One region of the Paenibacillus sp. OAE614 genome, then DNA from elsewhere that is predicted to be linked to it. Evidence: a T-box and tRNA genes for the amino acid it is inferred to sense, from the RefSeq annotation. Region 1 holds a T-box; the other holds one or more tRNA genes.
The links. A T-box is a leader RNA that pairs with one kind of tRNA and senses whether it is charged. The one in region 1 lies ahead of trpS (tryptophan--tRNA ligase), so its partner is inferred to be a tRNA-Trp.
Positions count from the first base shown of each region.

Region 1 (9,022 bases):
CCGTCCAGCAGCGCGAGCTGGGATTGGTAGGCTTGGGACGTCCCGATGATTTGCAGGATAAACATCAGCACGATCAGATTCCGAATAGACGGGATCGTAATGTAGCGGATCCGGTTCCATACGCCGGCCCCGTCTATCTCGGCGGCTTCATACCAGTCTCTCGGAATGCTGAGCACGCCGGCCAAATAGATCAGCATCGCGGATCCGAACTGCTGCCACGTCTCCATGAACACGATCGAGATCATGGACCATCGCCCGTCGGAGATAAAGGACACCGGTTCCACACCGAAGCCGCTGAGCAGCCCATTGATCGGACCGATCGGGTCATACATCCACCGCCACATGCCGTACAGGACCACGCCCGGCACGACAAACGGCAGGTAAGCGGCAATCCGGGCAAAGCCCTGAAAAAACCGCAGCTCCGAAATCGCAATCGATGCCACGATCGGCACCCAGAAGCCGATAATGACCGTTAAAAACATGTAGTACAGCGTATTTTTAACGGCTGTCCACACATCAGGGTCGTGCAGCACCCTGGCGTAATTATCGAAACCGACAAAGGTGTTGCCTTTGACGAAATCAATCGTAAAGAAGCTGTACACCGCTCCTTTGATAATCGGCACCCACAAAAACAAAATGAAAATGACAATGGCCGGCAGGATGAACAGGTATCCCCAAAGATGCTTTTTCCACCTGCTCGTTCGTCTGCCCGCCGGCTCGCTCTTCACTTCCGGCTTTAACATAGCTGTAGCGGGTTCCCCCATCTGTCTCCCTCTTTCCTCTAACGTTTCTTAAGGATCATTGTAGAAAAACGGGCTGCCCGCGCACATGTCTAGTTCTATGGAAATGATGGCTGTTCTTACTTCTTCATCTCGCTCGGGCTCATGCCGAAATACTTTTTGAATATTTTGCTGAAATGCTCCGGCGACTCGTACCCCACCCGCTCGGCGATTTCATAGCGGCGCAGGTCCGTGTTCTGAAGCAGGTGGCGGCTCTCCTCCATCCGCAGCTTGATGACGTACTCCCACAGGTTATGCCCGGTAATTTTCTTAAACAGGTAGCTCAAATAGTTCGGACTGACATGATTCTTCTTCGCCACCTCATGAATGGTCAGCCCCTTCTGGCTGTAGTTCTCTTCGATATAGCGCCTCGTGCTCTCCACAATCCGGTTGCTCTGCGTCGACAGCTCTTCTGCAGACGGATCTTCAGCGTAGTTATGCCAATTGAAGTCCCCGTAATAAAAAACGTGGTAGTCCGGGTAGTGCCGGCTCCACAGCATCGCTTTATCGGCCTGGCGGCCGAGTAAGGAAAGAAAAGGAATGCCCTTCAGGATCTGGCTGATGGCGACTGTACATTCCAGCTTCAAATATTTGCGGATATGATGGCACACGCTGCGGCCGGCCATTTCGAGCTGGCTGAGCTTGTTCTCGCCGGTTTCGGCATTCGCCGCCTCGCTCCACTGGATAATCGCATGGATGTCGTCATCCGGCGAGTAAAACAGAAGTGCATCCCATTCCTGATCTAGCAGCTCCTTCACAATATTGAGCGAGGCATACCGGAGAAGCCGCCGATCCCTGTCGGTATAGGGCGCGCTGCCGGAGGAAAGGTCCAGCCTCATTTTCATGACGGCAAAATATGGACCCTTCAGCCCGAGCTCGCCATATTCACCGCCCGTCTCAAGATCCCCCGATTCGTGGCCCGCTTCTTCCGACAGCAGCCGGTTCAGAAGCTCGTTCTTGCGGGGCCCGGGCTCCTCCATGCGAAAATCCTCTTGCGTCGCGGTCAAAAGCTCATTCACCTGCGGTATCCGTTTATCCATCTTGAGCAGCACGCTGCCGACGGAGTCCAGAAACTGCTCGCTGTTCAGCGGCTTCAGCAAATAGTCCTTTGCTCCGAGCCGGATCGCGCTTTGCGCGTACTGGAACGTTTCATGCGCTGAAATAATAATCGTCTGCACCCACGGCTTGATGATTTTCGCCTGGTGCATCAGCTCGATTCCGTTCATCTCCCCCATCTGAATGTCGGTGACGAGCAGGTCGACCTCCTCCATCCGGACGATATCGAGCGCCTCATGGCCGCTGCCCGCCGTGTAGACTTGACCGATGTCGAGGCCCGATGCGCTCAACAGCCCGGCTAATCCCTTGCAGATGAGCGGCTCGTCGTCGACGACCAAAATATTGAACATGGATGCTCCCCCTTGTATGTAGCTTGTTTATACCTTGTTTGTCATGAACCGCCTGCCGTTTCGGCGGGAAGCGTAATCGTGACCAGCGTGCCCGCGCCCGGGCGGACGCTGTAGACAAGGCCGTACTCCTTGCCATAGTGAAGCTGTATCCGCTGATGGATATTCCGGACCCCGTAACCGGCTGCAGGATCGTCTGCTTCACTGCTTAAGTTCCGGTTGATGGCTTCGATGTCCACCGGTTTGTAGCCATTATCGGAGATGCGGATGCGCAGGATGCCCCCGGACGCCTCTGCTTCGATGCGGATTTCGCCGTCCTCCCCCATATTTTTAATGCCGTGAATGATTCCGTTTTCGATCAAAGGCTGCATCGTAATTTTCGGAATGCTGAACGGGTGCAGCGATTCAGGGACGTCGATGTCCACCTGGAACACATAATCGTATCGGTTCTGCTGCAGCTTGATATAGGCGGTCGCATGCTCCAGCTCCTCTCCGAGTGTAATCAGCTCCCTCCCGCGGCTCAGGCTGATTTTCATCAGCTTGGACAGGTCCTTGATCATCTCGGCCGACACGTGGTTGCCTTCCATCTTGCTTTTCCAGTAGATGCTCTCCAGCGTGTTGTACAGCAAATGCGGGTTGATCTGCTGGTACAACAGCGACAGCTGCGCTTCCTTTTGCTTTAAATCCATGTCGTATTTGTAATGAATCAGATCGTTCAGGCGCCGGGCCATTTCGTAAATGGTGGAGATCAGCACGCTGACCTCATCGTTACGCTTCCGGTGCGGCGTTTCGGGCACGGCATTCCCCGGCTCATAACGCCGGACGAAGGTGACCAGCTTCTGCAGCGGGGTCATCAAGGACCGCCAGAAATATAAAATGATGATCAGACCGGCGGCGAAATACGCGACCGAGATGATCTGGATGACATGCTTCATTTCGTCCTGCTGCTGCAGGAGCGCTTTGACCGGCACTTTGTACACCAGCTTCTGCTGGAGCACGTAGTTATAATCCACGACATAGATAAAATCCTTCGTAATGACGTCCTTGACGCCCATAGGTGAATTCCCCGGCTCCACTTCGGGAGGAAGGCTGAGCACGCCCTCGGCATCCGGCTGGGTGGAGGTCAGAATGTGATTGTTCCAATCGGTAAAATACAGCTCGCCTTCCGGCAGCGACACGGTCTTCAGCGATTCGCCGATCCGCGCGTCCACGTTCGTTACCATCAGCACGCCGATCGTACCGCCCTGATCAATGTTGTTGATCGCGCGGACATAGCCGAGCGTCTTCTGGTCATACTGCCCCTTCGCCGGCGGGGATAAATGATCGGTTAGCCGCAAATAGCCGTTCCCTTTACGGGCTACCGCTTCGTCAAACCATTCCGGCTTCTCGGCCTCGTTCGAAAAGAAATAGACCCCGGACTTTTTGGACTCCGGATAATAAGGGGCAAAAAAGTAATGGTTGCCGGGATCGTACACGTACAGCGAATAGTACAGCGGCTGCCGCTCATCGCTCTCCTGCGAGTATGAGCTCAGCATGCGCTCCAGCTTCTCGTAGGTTTTCACCCGCTGCAGCACCGTGTCCTTCCCCGTCGTATCCAGCTGCTGGACCACCGAATTCTGAAACACCGTCGCCGTCACCTTGTTAACGGTTTCAATATCGCGGCTGATCAGTTTGAAGTTTTGCTTGTTCAGCTCTATATAAGCATTGGTTACATGGCGTTTTAAAATCTGGCCCGCCCTGTTGTTGCCGTACCCGTTCAGAATAAACACGGGAATGACGAGAACCAGAAACAGCAGGATCATCTGCTGCCTGACGTTCATTCTCGCCAGCGGATTGCGGATCCCCCGCTTCATCAGTCATAACACCTCCGGCTTTCCTTCAATATACCAACAATAAAAATGGGGAAGTATGTGCGTTTCTACGACAATCATTCGCGATTGTAAGATATGCTCCGGCAGACAGGCCCATGGGCGATTAGTCCTAGTGTAATTTATTTTCGGCGGGTTGCCAGTAAAATTTTACGGCAGCGTTATTGGCGGGCCGCGGCGGTGGAATAGCGGTGGAATAGCGACGGGATGACAACGGTATAGCAGCGGAATAGCAGCGGAATAGCGGCGGAATAGCAAAAGGTTAACAACGGAATCGTGACCAAATAGCACCGGGATTGCAATGGGATAGCAATTGGATTGCAACGGAATAACAAAAGGTTAACAACGGAGTCGTGACCGAATAGCGCCGGGATTGCAATAGGACTGCAACGGGATTGGAGTGAAATAACGGCAAACGCCTCTTTCTTTCCTTGAAAAAATGAGCTACAATAGTCCAAATCCATTTTCACGATGATGAAGAAGAGTACGCGCGAATTGCGGCCTCACAGAGAGCCGGCGGGTGGTGCAAGCCGGTGGCGGCGCGCGCGGAAGTGGGCTTCGGAGTGCCCCGTCTGAACAGGAACGCTTCCCCAAAGAAGCGGACACTAGGATGGGCGGCAGGTCCCCACCGTTAACCGGGGCAGGGTATCGAGGAAGGCATACGCAATTTTCTTTTCGTTTAGCGCCGGAATCCGTACCTGTTGAGCAGGGCTGCATCCCTAGAGGATGGCGGCCAATCAAGGTGGCACCGCGGGCTAGAGCCCCGTCCTTGGATAGATCTCCGTCTGGAAATTTTTCAGCATGGAGATCCCAAGGGCGGGGCTTTTTTGGCGTTGATATGCGCATGGGGACTGGAGACTTGTCTTGAAGCTTGACCTAAGGAAGGCATGAGCTTAAGACCCACTCCCATGCTTGGTATCGGCGTCTATCGTCGGTCCTTCTGCCCGATCAACTAAAGCAAAACTGTATGACTGAAGGAGGTGATGGCCATGGATGACGGCTGGTGGTGGCGCCCCGGGAAGACCGGGTTACTAGACATGATCGCAAATGAATTTCAGTATACAAAACAACTTCAATTCAGGAGGAATAACCATGACAATTTCAACAAACTCACAACCCAAGGACATTGTCCTCACCGGAGACCGGACGACCGGCAAGCTGCATCTCGGCCATTACGTCGGCAGCCTGAAGAACCGGGTGCAGCTTCAGCAGCAGTACGAAACCTATATCATGCTGGCGGATGTGCAGGCGCTGACCACCCATTTTCATACGCCGGAAATGCTGGCGGGAAGCGTGCGCCAGGTGGCGCTGGACTATTTGTCTGTAGGCATTGACCCTGATCGTGCGACGTTGTTCGTGCAGTCGATGATCCCCGAGATTGCCGAGCTGACGGTGTTTTATTCGATGTTCGTGTCGGTCAGCTCGCTGCGCCACAACCCGACGATCAAGAGCGAAGCGGCCGAGCGCGGATACGAGGATCTGTACTACGGTTTTCTCGGCTACCCGGTCAGCCAGGCGGCGGACATCACCTTCTGCAAAGCCACCCTGGTTCCCGCCGGCGATGACCAGATCCCCCATATCGAGCAGACGCGCAAAATCGTCCGGCGCTTTAACGAGCTGTACGCCCCCGTCCTGGTGGAACCGCAAATCATCGTGGGTGAGCGGCTGGATGGGCTCGACGGTTCAAGCAAAATGAGCAAAAGCCTCGGCAACGCCATCTCCCTCGATTCCACCACGGATGAGGTCCGCAGCCGGATTCGCAAGGCCCCAACCGATCCGGCGCGCGTGCACAAAACCGATCCCGGCCATCCGGAGGTCTGCACGATTTACGGGTATCACCGGATTTTTCGCCCGGAGGACAGCGGCAATATTCATGACATGTGCACCCGGGGCACGCTCGGCTGCGCCGCCTGCAAAGCTAAAATCACCGGTGCAATCGAAGAGGTGCTGGAGCCGATCCGCGAACGCCGCGCCCGGTATGAACAGCGTCCCGGTGAAATCGACGACATCCTAATGGCAGGTACCACCAAAGCCCGCGAGGCCGCGCGCCAAACGATGGGCGAGGTGCGGGAGGCTATGGGGATCAACTATTTTGACAGGAGATAAAATAGCAATAAAAATGGGCTGCCCGAAACCCTCCGGTTAGCCCATAGTAGAATATCCGTCCAAGGTGATACGGCAGAAGCCCGTTCCTTGGACGGTTTTTTTGTTTTGTAATAACGAAGCGGCACGCTTTAAAAGCTCTGGACCAGGAAGTCCCGAAATTCGCGCGCAGCTTGGGATAAATAGCGCTCCTTTTGCCATGCGATTTGGTAAGTACGCCGGCAGACCGGTTCCTCGATCCGCAGCACATGAAACGAAAACCCGATCCGATCTACCAGCGTCTCAGGGATAAAGGCGATGCCTACCCCCGCCCGGATAAAATGGCCAACGGCCGAATGCTCATCCACCTCGCACACAATATCCGGCTCAAACCCGGCCTGCCTGCAAAACTGATCCGTCATTTTCCGAAATGGATTGCTGCTCTGGATGCAAATAAAAGCCTCCCCCGCCGCCTCGCTTAACCGGATGCTTCTGCGGCCCGCAAACCGGTGTGACGAAGGCACCGCCAGCAAAATTTCTTCCGTCAAAAAGGAAATTCCCTCGATGCCCGGCTGCTCGATCGGTGGGAACGTGATGCACAGATCCAGCTCCCCGCTCAACAGCTTATCCCGCTTCTCCTGCTCTCCTGCCTGGGAAATTTGCAGCCGGATTTCCGGATGAATCCCCAGAAAATCTCCGATCCGGTCAGAGAAGCATTTATGCGTGGTCGTCGCCAGATTCACCCTGCCCTTCTCCGCTCCCGCCAAATCTTCGAGTTCCCTTTTTCCGTCTTCCAGGGCGTTCAGCGCGGTCTCCACCCTGCGCAGATAGGCCCGGCCAAAGGCGTTCAGCCGGATCTGCCGCCCCTTCCGGTCAAACAGCGTTACGCCCAGGTCCTCTTCCAGCCGTGAAATCGTCTTGCTGAGGGCAGGCTGGGCAATGCGCAGTTCCTCTGCCGCACGGGTCATGTGCTCAAGTTCGGCAACTTTGCGAAAATATTGAAGCTGCAGCAGCTCCATCGAAATCCCTCCTTATATACCAAAGGTTATTAATAAATAGCATTATATATATTTTTTATTATTTATGATCGATTATAGAATAAATACAGGCCGAAGGCGAGAGAGGCTGCTCAAACTCACCGCAGGAGGCATGAAATAAAAGCTCTGGATATTACTATATTCAATGACCGAAAGGATGATCGATAGCATGACAGAACAACAGACAATGAAAGCGGCGGTGATCCGCGCGTTCGGTCCGCCGGACGTACTGCATACGGCGGATGTGCCGCTCCCCTTACCCGGCCCTGATGAAGTCAGGGTTCGCGTAAAAGCGGCCGGCGTTCAACCGTTCGACCTGGCCGTCCGGGAAAGGGGATGGGTCCCGCCTGGTCTAAGCATCCGGTTTCCGCAAATTCTCGGCAATGACTTCGCCGGAACGATCGAGCAGGCCGGAGACCACGTAACGGACTTCGCGGCAGGCGATGACGTGATCGGCTGGGCTCTGCTGGCCAGCTACGCCGAATACGTCGTCGTTCCCGCCAGCCAAATCGTACGTAAGCCGCCGGGCATCCCTTGGGCAGAAGCCGGGGCGCTCGCAGCTTCGGGGCAAACCGCCCACACCGCACTGCAGGAGCTTCGTGTCGGGGAGGGCGATACCGTCCTAATCCATGGCGCCGCCGGCGGGGTCGGCACCATGGCCGTCCAGCTTGCCCGCGCCCTGGGCGCCACGGTTATCGGGACCGCCAGCGAGCGGAACCACGACTACCTGCGCGCCCTGGGGGCGATCCCCGTCGCCTACGGCCCCGGCCTGGGCGAGCGGGTCCGTGCCTTGGCTCCCGGCGGCGTCGATGCAGCCCTCGACGCCGCCGGGAGGGATGCGCTCCGCGTGTCCGTGGACCTCGTCCCGGACAGGGAGCGCATCGGCACGATCGTGGACGGCGAGCTTGCAGCGGAGCTCGGCGTCCGCATGATCCGCAACCAGCGCTCGGCCGCGCGGCTGGCCGAGCTGGCGGAGCTCGGCGCCGCGGGTAAGCTGAAGGTCCGCGTCCGCAGGACCTTCCCGCTGGAAGAGGCCGCCGCGGCGCACCGCGAGCTGGCCAGCGGGCACGGCCAGGGCAAGGTCGTGCTGATGATCGGGTAAGGAAGGTTTCTACTGAAATCCCCGTCGTTCGCCCGAAATCAGCGGTTCGGTCGTGGAAACGGTGCACCGTCGCATGGACGTGGGCCAGAAGCTGGTGGCCGATGCATCGGGTAGGTGCAGCGTAAAGAGTACGGGCAGATCCGCATGCGTTCGAATGGAGAAAAGTAGAAGCGGGTTTTGAGAATACGGAGTGGCAGCAGATGCGATAGCTGATGCTGTAGGGGCTCCTGCCTGCCGGGTTACGGCAGCAGGAGCAGCGTTCAGGGCAGGGCTCGCCCTCACAGTCCCCCTCTTCCCCGATTCCAGCGGAGCAGGCCGGATTCATGCTGGAGAAGCGGCAGCGGCCGCCTTTGTGAGCGAATTTCTTCCTCATCGTCCATTCCCAGAAATTCGCGAGCAACAGCGGTCGGAAGCATGAGCCGGACGCGCAGCGGGCTTACAAGAAGGCTTCGGAGCGCACGCTCTCAAGCATTACAGGCTTCGGAGCACCCGCCCTCAAGCATTACAGCTTCGAAGCCGATGCTCACGTTGAGCCGGACGCGCAGCGGGCTTGCAAGAAGACTCCGGAGCGACACAACTAGAAGCTAAGCCTCGAAGCCTCCGAATAAACAAGGGCTCCCCCATCACCGGGGAAGCCCTTCTCGTGCTTATTATGGATTGATAAATGCCGTTCTCAGCTTCGCCACGTACTGGACGTCGAAGCCGAGGCCTTGCGCCAGCGCTGCCAGCGGTACGTACGTCTTCGATTCCT
Region 1 covers NZ_JBEPOD010000001.1:6,001,095-6,010,116, forward strand. The annotation lists gene ABIE48_RS27575 (carbohydrate ABC transporter permease) at 1-743, opposite strand, end outside; gene ABIE48_RS27580 (response regulator transcription factor) at 860-2,185, opposite strand; gene ABIE48_RS27585 (sensor histidine kinase) at 2,227-4,035, opposite strand; T-box leader at 4,513-4,824, shown strand; gene trpS (tryptophan--tRNA ligase) at 5,143-6,156, shown strand; gene ABIE48_RS27595 (LysR family transcriptional regulator) at 6,285-7,151, opposite strand; gene ABIE48_RS27600 (NADP-dependent oxidoreductase) at 7,357-8,271, shown strand; gene ABIE48_RS27605 (SGNH/GDSL hydrolase family protein) at 8,922-9,022, opposite strand, start outside.

Region 2 (9,022 bases), 5.9 Mb from region 1:
CTGGTAAGCGTTGCTGACCGTAGTCGCATCCTCGTAGGATTCCGCTTTTGTCGCAGCCATATTTCTGAAAATGCCATCTTCTACCGCTTTCATGGTCGACCCGGCAGGATGCTCCCCTTTAACCGTTCCCTGCAAAGAAGCATTCCATTCAGCATCGATGCCGTTTTCGCGCAAAGCCTGTCCGTATTCCGACTGGAGTTCGGTCAAGGCGCTCAGCTGCTCATCACCAGCCGCCTCCAGTTGAATAATAATATAACTGCGATCCTCTGAAATCTCCTGCCAGTTAAACCGCACGTTAACGCCATTTTTCGTATCCACGACCCGGTACGTCAAGTGACCGCCTTCCGTCAATTGCTGTACTCCCGGCAGATTCAGCGATTGGGACAGCCCCTCGGCCGCCTCGTACGCATCCTGATTACCGCTCGCTTCCCAGTCTCCCTGCCACTTCACAACCAGACGCTGCGGCACGTCTACCACTTCATTTCCCAGCTTCAAGAGGGTGCGCAATTCTTCCGGATCCTGATGGGACGGCGCCGACGTCTGATTCGCGCTGTACCACAAATATCCCATCCATACCAAAGCCGCTATGCATACCGCCAAACCTAAACCTGCCCATCTCCGGACTGCCATCATCCCTCATACATCCCTTCACCAGGAAATCTATCAATCTACTAAAAGGATGTCCGTTTCCAGGGCGATTATACCTAAAACCGTACGATAGGCGAAATTGGGTGTATGACCATAGCCGCGTCCATAGGCGGTGAATACACTGGTTAATAAAAATGATAAGGGAGGTTCGCACACTTCCATGATCCCTATTTACCCATTAACAGAGGAAAATATTCGGCGGCACTGCGGCAAAATGGTCGCCGCCTGTATGTATGACGGCAGAGTATATACCGGAAAGCTGACCGAGTGCAAAGACGGCCATATTATTCTGAACGGGCCGGAAGGCACCCAGCTGCACGGCGCCAAAGTAAAGGGCGGCCATAAAAAACGCGCAAAGGGGCCTGTAGCCAAAGCTCCGGAAAAAGCCACCGTCCGCGCCTTCTATCCTTATTATCCGTATGGCTATGGGTTTGGATATGGGGCTGGCCTGGCGCTAAGTCTGGCTACCCTCGGGCTGCTGTTTTTGATTTAGCGGTCTTCAAAACTTGCACATCATTATCTAAAAAAGCCCCTGGAAGCAATCCGCTCCTCGGGGCTTTTCATCTGCTATGGATTAATTTGTTTTGGATTCAACCCAACTATTCCGCCAGGCCGTTCTTATAAGCATAGATCGCGGCCTGCGTGCGGTCGTCTACGCCCAGTTTCGCCAGGATGTTCGTCACATGGAACTTGACCGTTTTGATTCCAATGATGAGGTCATCGGCGATTTCCTGGTTGGACTTGCCCTGCGCCAATAGGCGGAGCACATCCATTTCGCGGTCGGTCAACTCCTTGTGCGCTGGGGCCTCCACCTCCGGATGGCGGAACCGGTTCATCATCTTGGAGGCGACCTGCGATTCCAAGACCGATTGGCCGCGCGCCGCGGCGCGGATGGCATCGGCGATTTCGCTTGCGCGCGACGTCTTCAGCAGGTAGCTGAATGCGCCGGCCTCGATAACCGGGTACATTTTCTCGTCGTCCAAATAGCTTGTCAGCACGATTACCTTGCAGTCCGGGTACAGCTTCAGCAGCTGCCGCGTCGCCTCAATCCCGTCCATGCCCTCCATCACCAGGTCCATCAGGACGACGTCGGGTTTGTATTCCCGGGCAAGGCGGATGCCTTCCTCCCCGCTGCCTGCCTCGCCGACGACTTCGATGCCGTCCTCAGTCCCCAGCACGGCTGCCAGACCGATCCGCACCATCTCGTGGTCATCGACGAGCAGCACTTTAATCATGGGTGTTTCCATTTCCAAGATCCTCACTCCCTGCTTTATCTTCAGATACAATCGGTACGGTAATTTCGATTCGCGTACCCTTGCCGGGCGCCGTAATGATCTGGATCGATCCGCCGATTTCGTTGACGCGTTCCTGCATATTGGAAAGGCCGTAAGAGGCCTGTTTTGTCTCGTTTAGTTCAAAGCCCTGGCCGTCGTCACGCAGCATGACCCAGACCATGTCTTTCTTTTGGTGAATCCGGATTTCCATCTTATCCGCTTTGGCATGCCGGAGCGTGTTAGACATCGCCTCCTGGATGATGCGGAACAGATGGTTTTCGATTCCTTTTACCAGGTGGATGCCTTGGTCCATTTCAAACACGATTTCCATTGGGACCTTCACTTTGAGCTCTTTGATCAGCTCACCGAGGCCTTGCTCCAGCGGCTTGCCTTCCAGATAGACCGGCCGGAGATGCAGCAGCAGTGCTCTCATTTCCGATTGGGCCACGGCGGCCATTTCTTCGATGAGCGCCACCTGGCGCTGGGCCTTGTCAAAATCCTTCTCAAGCGTCCTCCCCACGGCCGTCGCCGTCATCGATATCGCAAACAGCTGCTGGGATACCGCATCATGCAGCTCCCGCGCCAGACGCTGGCGCTCCTCTACGATTGCCGATATCCGCGCCTGCTCGGCCAGCTGGGCATTGTTCGTGGACAAGCGCTGAAGGGAGTTGACCTGCTCCTCCCACTTTTTGCTGATGCGCCCAAGCTGCTCGCCAAGGCGCCCGACCTCGTCGCTGCCAAGCTCCGGCACGGAGCGGGCGACGTTCCCTTTTTCCCAGGAGAGCAGCGTTTCCCGCAGCCGTTCCAGCTTCATTTTTACCCGGTAGCTCTGATAGAACCCGAAGATAGCTCCCAGACCGATCGGAACCAGGATCAGCGTAGCACCGGCCTGCAGCGTTTTTTGCCAAGAATCAAACGGGGCCAAATAACCATATGTATAAAGTACGTAAAAAATGATCAGGAGCATAACAAAAGAAAGAAGGGCCCCCTCGCCCATGCTCCGGGAGACCATATTAGCCGGTTTTCTGGTTTTCATCAGGGAACCCTCCTTCTATGACAGATCAATATCAACATCTCCTACCAGGTAGGAAATATGGAATTTAACTTTATATTCGCTGGTCTCATAATTGGGTGACTTCCAGTTCAAACGGTTCATCAAACCGTTATCCCGGTGCCCTCTGAAATCGATCGCGCCAAACAGGACGAACACTTCAAGCTCCACCCCGTAATACTCCGGAATTTTGATGTCCGTATCCCCCATGATGCCTTGAAACATCATAACCGTACGGTGTTCCTCGGGGATCGCAAGCGACAAATCCAGATCGGCTTCGTTGATGACATGCCAGACGCTCTGGCTTCTCATAGCCCAAGGGACCTGGTCCCAATTGTAATGCCCCGAAAAGCCCTGCTTCTGCAGATACCCGTCCCGGTTTTGTACCTTCCTTGCCTTTACAAAAAACCATCCCAGGGAGATCAGCGCAATCCCCAGCACGATCAGCAAATGATCAATCAGCAGCAGGATGGCTCCGACCGCCACAAGACGGTAGCCTCTCTTCACTTTTCCGCCGCGAATCGTATAAATTCCCATAAGAATGAATAAGAGGGCGACGATGGTAAAAAAGCCGACCCACCTGCCGAAGAGCATGAGGAGGCCGATCCCGATGAGAATCAGCGCAATGAAGCGATTTCTTTTTTCCATGCCGCACCTCCTTATGATGTCTTGGTATATCGGAAAAGTAAGACCGGAAAAGCCATAGGGTTGTGACGGGCACACTCCTTATGGCTTCACCGGGATCCAGGAAGATGTGAATGAAGGTCTCGCGCCCTTATTCCATTCTTCCTAGCATATCATATTGTCCGCAGAATTGAATACTTATTCTTTATTCGATTTGGAAGGAGCGGCAGCCGGCGGGTTCAGCTTGCTTTTCAGCGCGCTGAGCTGTTCTTCCACCTTCAGCTGCTTCTCCGCATCGACCGGGCTGGTGAAAGCGGATGTTTCCGGACGGTAAGGGGCACGCATCACATCGGCTTCAGCTTCCAATTGCATGATCTTTTCTTCCATGCGGTGGAATCCGAGGGACGCGCTGCCGCTTTCGATCGTATGCAGGCTGCTGATTTGAGACATTTGCTTTTTGGCTTTCGCCATTTGCGCACGGGCTACGAGCTCATTGCGCTTGTTGCGCATTTTGTAGAACTCGTCTTTCATGTCATGGAGCTGCTGTACCAGTTCTTTAGCTTGCGCCTCGGATTGAGCATGCAGTTCTTGGTACTCGGACAGTTTTTGGTCAAAATAAATCTTTTCCTCGAGCAGCTTGCGCGCTACTTCTTCCTGGCCGTTACGCAGTGCCAGTTCAGCTTGAGCCTCACGTTGGCCGGCCATCTTCACGGCTTCTTCCACGCGCTGCTTCATGCGGCGTTCATTGGCCATTTGCTTCGCTACTGTAACTTCCGCGTCATGGATTTCTGCCTCCATATCGCGCAGATACTGGTTCAGCATAATTACCGGGTCTTCAACTTTATCCAATACCTCGTTCACCGATGCTTTCGTCATATCCTTAATTCTTTTAAATACTCCCATGTTTTACACTTCTCCCTTCTCGTACTTAGATAATTTTTTTTTCAATTCCTCAAGCTCTTTCTTCATGGCTTTCTTCTCGATATCTTCCATCATGGCGTCCAGGTCGGATGCGGACGAGCTGTATCCGCCCGGTCTGCCTCCGCCGTAAGGCGAACCGTTGTATTTGGCTCTAGGGTCAAAAGATTGGGCACCATAAGCGCCGTTGCCTTGCTGACCGTTGCCGTAGTAGCTGCCGGAGCCCATACTATTGCCGTAGTATCCGCCCCCAGCTGCCCCCGGCCCCGGTCCATATGGATTAAAAGGTGTCGTTGGTTCTTTTGGGATGACCAAAGCCGCGATAAAGTAGATGAACAGCGTGGTCCCGCCGGTAAATGGGATACTGATCAAGAACAGGATCCGTAGCAGCGTAGAATCGATGCCAAAGGTATCGGACAGACCGCCGCATAAACCGGTGACCATTTTATCGCGGGTTGATCGGTATAGCTTGCTCATGACGTTACTCCTTTCCGCTGTTGTTCAGCTTTTCCTTCAGACGGGCCAGCTCCCTTTCCAACACGCTGGATACCGTTCCGCTGGCTTGCTCGAAAAGTTCCTGACCGCCGCGGCGCAGGTCGCGCAGACTACGTGCTTCAAACTCCCAATCGGAAATGCGGTCTTCCAGACGGTTGAACATCTTGGGAACATCCTGTCCGCCAAAACCTTCCATACGCTGATTCATCCGCTGCTGAAGTCTGAGGGTTTCCATCCGTGCCGCGTAGTATTGACGTTTGCTATACACGGTTTGGTACTCCAATTTCAGGTCGTTCAGCTGATTTTCCAGCTCGGTGAGCGACTGGCGGGTTGTATCCAGCAGTCCTCCGTATTGCTCGAGCTTTTCTTCATAGATGATTTTTTCCTGCAGCGCGAGCTTGGCTAAATGATCCTCGCCGGCCTTGAGAGCCAGCAGCGCCTGCTCCTCACGCTTTTCCTTCATATTGGATGCCTGATCCACTTGCTGCTTCAGCTGTCTTACATGAGCTGAGTACTGCTGAACGAGCTTCTCGGCTTCCATAATATCGTCACGCGTTGATGCCAAAAACTGATCGATCAACCGTACCGGGTCCTGACTTTGTTCCAAACGTTCATTTAATGTCGCTACGGTGATATCCCGTACCCTGCGAAATACGCTCATCTGTTTTTGCTCCCTCCTTATAAGCTGTGATCGCCTATTCGTTTGATTGTATTTATTGAAGGTAATTCTTTGTTACCGTTACATCCACTTCGACGACTTCTTACCTTTCAGCAGCATAATCCCGAACACTACCAGGGCAATTCCCAGCAGCGGTCCGATGATCCAGGACAGCTTCGCCAGAAGTCCCATGACACCGAATGCGAGGATAATCGTACCGATGACCACCTTACCTCTGCGAATTCCATAATAGCCGAGCACGATCATCAGGATCGGGAAGATCAATCCGATCAGCCTGCCGAATAATGGAGCGAATACTCCCAGGAGCATCAGTGCTCCGATTGCGATCAATACGATCGCCCAACCAGAAGTTTTATTTGTTCTCATGCATTGTCACCGCCTTTCGTTTGTATCAACCTTATGACTCTATTTTAGGTTCAATCCGGGTTTTCCAAAACGGACCCCAGACGGTTTTTAATCCTAGACCTAAGTCGGGGGAAGGCTCGGACCTTAGACGAAGCAAGCTTTTTTTGCATGTAATTCGGCAGCCACATCCTCCACTGACAGCTCCATTAGCCCGTTTATAGGGCATGATCGACACGCTATGGGAACTTCAATGAGCAGTTTACTTATACAATGCTTAGATAGGGAATCGTTGGAGGCTTTGAGCAAGGGATTTAGCACTTAGCTAAAGAAACATAGAGCCTGTTTAACCCGGGTAAAGCAAGCTGGAATGGTTTATCAACTTTAAACAAGGATGGGGAAAACGTTCAAAGGGAGTAATGGTAGAACGAACGGATTGATCAGAGGATCTTTTTCAAGCCTGTTGTACACCCTGTTACTCCCATCTTACGAGGACACGTCATATAAAGAGAACTTCGATGCGGATAGGACCTACATAAAACAACATGATACGAATTAAATGCCATACAGTCATACAAATAAACGCAATATGAATTAAAATGGCTGCCTTTCTGCGGGATATCATCAGGTGGCTGATTGGAAGGAGAAGTGCAATATAGCGGGATGAGAGATTAACGAACGACAAACGATGGCTCGGTGTACAATGTTAGTCTATACAAGAAAAAGCCTTGGAAAGATATCCAAGACTTTTTCTCTATGATGCCGGTGAAGGGACTCGAACCCCCACGGTTTCCCTCACGATTTTGAGTCGCGCGCGTCTGCCAATTCCGCCACACCGGCATATTCAGTTAAAAAAAATGGCGCGCCCTAAGAGATTCGAACTCCTGACCTTTTGATTCGTAGTCAAACGCTCTATCCAGCTGAGCTAAGGGCGCATATGAAGTTAATGGAGGCGCCACCCAGATTCGAACTGGGGATAAAGCTTTTGCAGAGCTGTGCCTTACCACTTGGCTATGGCGCCGAAATCAAATGGAGCGGACGACGGGAATCGAACCCGCGACCCTCGCCTTGGCAAGGCGATGCTCTACCGCTGAGCCACGTCCGCTTAAACTGGCTGGGGATATAGGATTCGAACCTATGCATGACGGAGTCAAAGTCCGTTGCCTTACCGCTTGGCTAATCCCCAACAAGATTGTCATTATAAGTTATGGGGCGATCGATGGGACTTGAACCCACGAATGCCGGAGCCACAATCCGGTGCGTTAACCCCTTCGCCACGACCGCCATAATAAAAGATATGAAGCTGTATTTCGAATGGCAGGGGCAGCAGGAATTGAACCCACACTAACGGTTTTGGAGACCGCTGTTCTACCTTTAAACTATGCCCCTATAATAAAACTGGTGGAGGCTGATGGATTCGAACCACCGAACTCGTACGAGAACAGATTTACAGTCTGCTGCGTTTGGCCACTTCGCTAAGCCTCCATATGGTGCCGGCGAGAGGACTTGAACCCCCAACCTACTGATTACAAGTCAGTTGCTCTACCAATTGAGCTACACCGGCTTTTATGCTTGTTATTAAATTCATGGTGGCTCGGGACGGAATCGAACCGCCGACACGAGGATTTTCAGTCCTCTGCTCTACCGACTGAGCTACCGAGCCTAATTTTGTTTCTATTAAGAGCATTATTGCAACAAACTAAACTCTCAAGAAAATAAATGGCGGAACCGACGGGATTCGAACCCGCGATCTCCTGCGTGACAGGCAGGCATGTTAGGCCTCTACACCACGGTTCCACGGCCAATTATGTATCTCCATATGTAAGGAGATAAATTGCGGGGGCAGGATTTGAACCTGCGACCTTCGGGTTATGAGCCCGACGAGCTACCGGACTGCTCCACCCCGCGTCATTAAAAAATATTTATTTTCTTTAAAGTATACATGGTGGAGGCTGAGGGGATCGAACCCCCGACCCTCTGCTTGTAAGGCAGATGCTCTCCCAGCTGAGCTAAGCCTCCATAAGAAACACTTTTAATATCTTAGCAGATAAACCACTAAAAAGGCAAGTATTTTTTCTTTGGGATTCTCATCCCTGATGCTATTAAAGAAAGTGACCCGTATGGGATACTCTCACTTCGTTCGAGACTGCGATGCAGATGCTAACGAAGTAATGCTCCGACGAACCCTTTTTTGGATTCTCATCCCTGATGCTATTAAAGAAAGTGACCCGTATGGGATTCGAACCCATGTTACCTCCGTGAAAGGGAGGTGTCTTAACCCCTTGACCAACGGGCCAAACTATAATGGCGGAGAGAGAGGGATTCGAACCCTCGAGACGCTTTTGGCGCCTACACGATTTCCAATCGTGCTCCTTCGGCCAACTCGGACACCTCTCCATAATGGCTCCCCGAACAGGACTCGAACCTGTGACAACTCGATTAACAGTCGAGTGCTCTACCAACTGAGCTATCAGGGAACAATATTTAATTCAAGTGTTTGATCACCTGAAAACTAGATACGAAACGAATCTGCGAATTAATATTTTGGATAAGCCCTCGACCGATTAGTATTGGTCAGCTCCATGCATTGCTGCACTTCCACCTCCAACCTATCTACCTCGTCGTCTACAAGGGGTCTTACGAATTGGGAAATCTCATCTTGAGGGGGGCTTCACGCTTAGATGCTTTCAGCGCTTATCCCGTCCGTACGTAGCTACCCAGCCATGCTCCTGGCGGAACAACTGGTGCACCAGCGGTACGTCCATCCCGGTCCTCTCGTACTAAGGACAGCTCCTCTCAAATTTCCTACGCCCACGACAGATAGGGACCGAACTGTCTCACGACGTTCTGAACCCAGCTCGCGTACCGCTTTAATGGGCGAACAGCCCAACCCTTGGGACCTACTTCAGCCCCAGGATGCGATGAGCCGACATCGAGGTGCCAAACCTCCCCGTCGATGTGGACTCTTGGGGGAGATAAGCCTGTTATCCC
Region 2 covers NZ_JBEPOD010000001.1:135,190-144,211, reverse strand. The annotation lists gene ABIE48_RS00775 (YwmB family TATA-box binding protein) at 1-633, opposite strand, end outside; gene ABIE48_RS00770 (hypothetical protein) at 809-1,141, shown strand; gene ABIE48_RS00765 (response regulator transcription factor) at 1,248-1,895, opposite strand; gene ABIE48_RS00760 (sensor histidine kinase) at 1,876-2,958, opposite strand; gene liaF (cell wall-active antibiotics response protein LiaF) at 2,974-3,621, opposite strand; gene ABIE48_RS00750 (PspA/IM30 family protein) at 3,796-4,500, opposite strand; gene ABIE48_RS00745 (PspC domain-containing protein) at 4,504-4,992, opposite strand; gene ABIE48_RS00740 (PspA/IM30 family protein) at 4,997-5,671, opposite strand; gene ABIE48_RS00735 (LiaF transmembrane domain-containing protein) at 5,750-6,055, opposite strand; tRNA gene ABIE48_RS00730 (tRNA-Leu) at 6,792-6,871, opposite strand; tRNA gene ABIE48_RS00725 (tRNA-Arg) at 6,890-6,966, opposite strand; tRNA gene ABIE48_RS00720 (tRNA-Cys) at 6,979-7,052, opposite strand; tRNA gene ABIE48_RS00715 (tRNA-Gly) at 7,062-7,136, opposite strand; tRNA gene ABIE48_RS00710 (tRNA-Gln) at 7,143-7,217, opposite strand; tRNA gene ABIE48_RS00705 (tRNA-His) at 7,240-7,315, opposite strand; tRNA gene ABIE48_RS00700 (tRNA-Trp) at 7,347-7,420, opposite strand; tRNA gene ABIE48_RS00695 (tRNA-Tyr) at 7,431-7,516, opposite strand; tRNA gene ABIE48_RS00690 (tRNA-Thr) at 7,520-7,595, opposite strand; tRNA gene ABIE48_RS00685 (tRNA-Phe) at 7,619-7,694, opposite strand; tRNA gene ABIE48_RS00680 (tRNA-Asp) at 7,752-7,828, opposite strand; tRNA gene ABIE48_RS00675 (tRNA-Met) at 7,866-7,939, opposite strand; tRNA gene ABIE48_RS00670 (tRNA-Val) at 7,975-8,050, opposite strand; tRNA gene ABIE48_RS00665 (tRNA-Glu) at 8,256-8,327, opposite strand; tRNA gene ABIE48_RS00660 (tRNA-Ser) at 8,337-8,428, opposite strand; tRNA gene ABIE48_RS00655 (tRNA-Asn) at 8,433-8,508, opposite strand; rRNA gene ABIE48_RS00650 (23S ribosomal RNA) at 8,576-9,022, opposite strand, start outside.
Region 2: it encodes a tRNA-Trp, which carries the amino acid that the T-box ahead of trpS (tryptophan--tRNA ligase) is inferred to sense. The anticodon was not compared.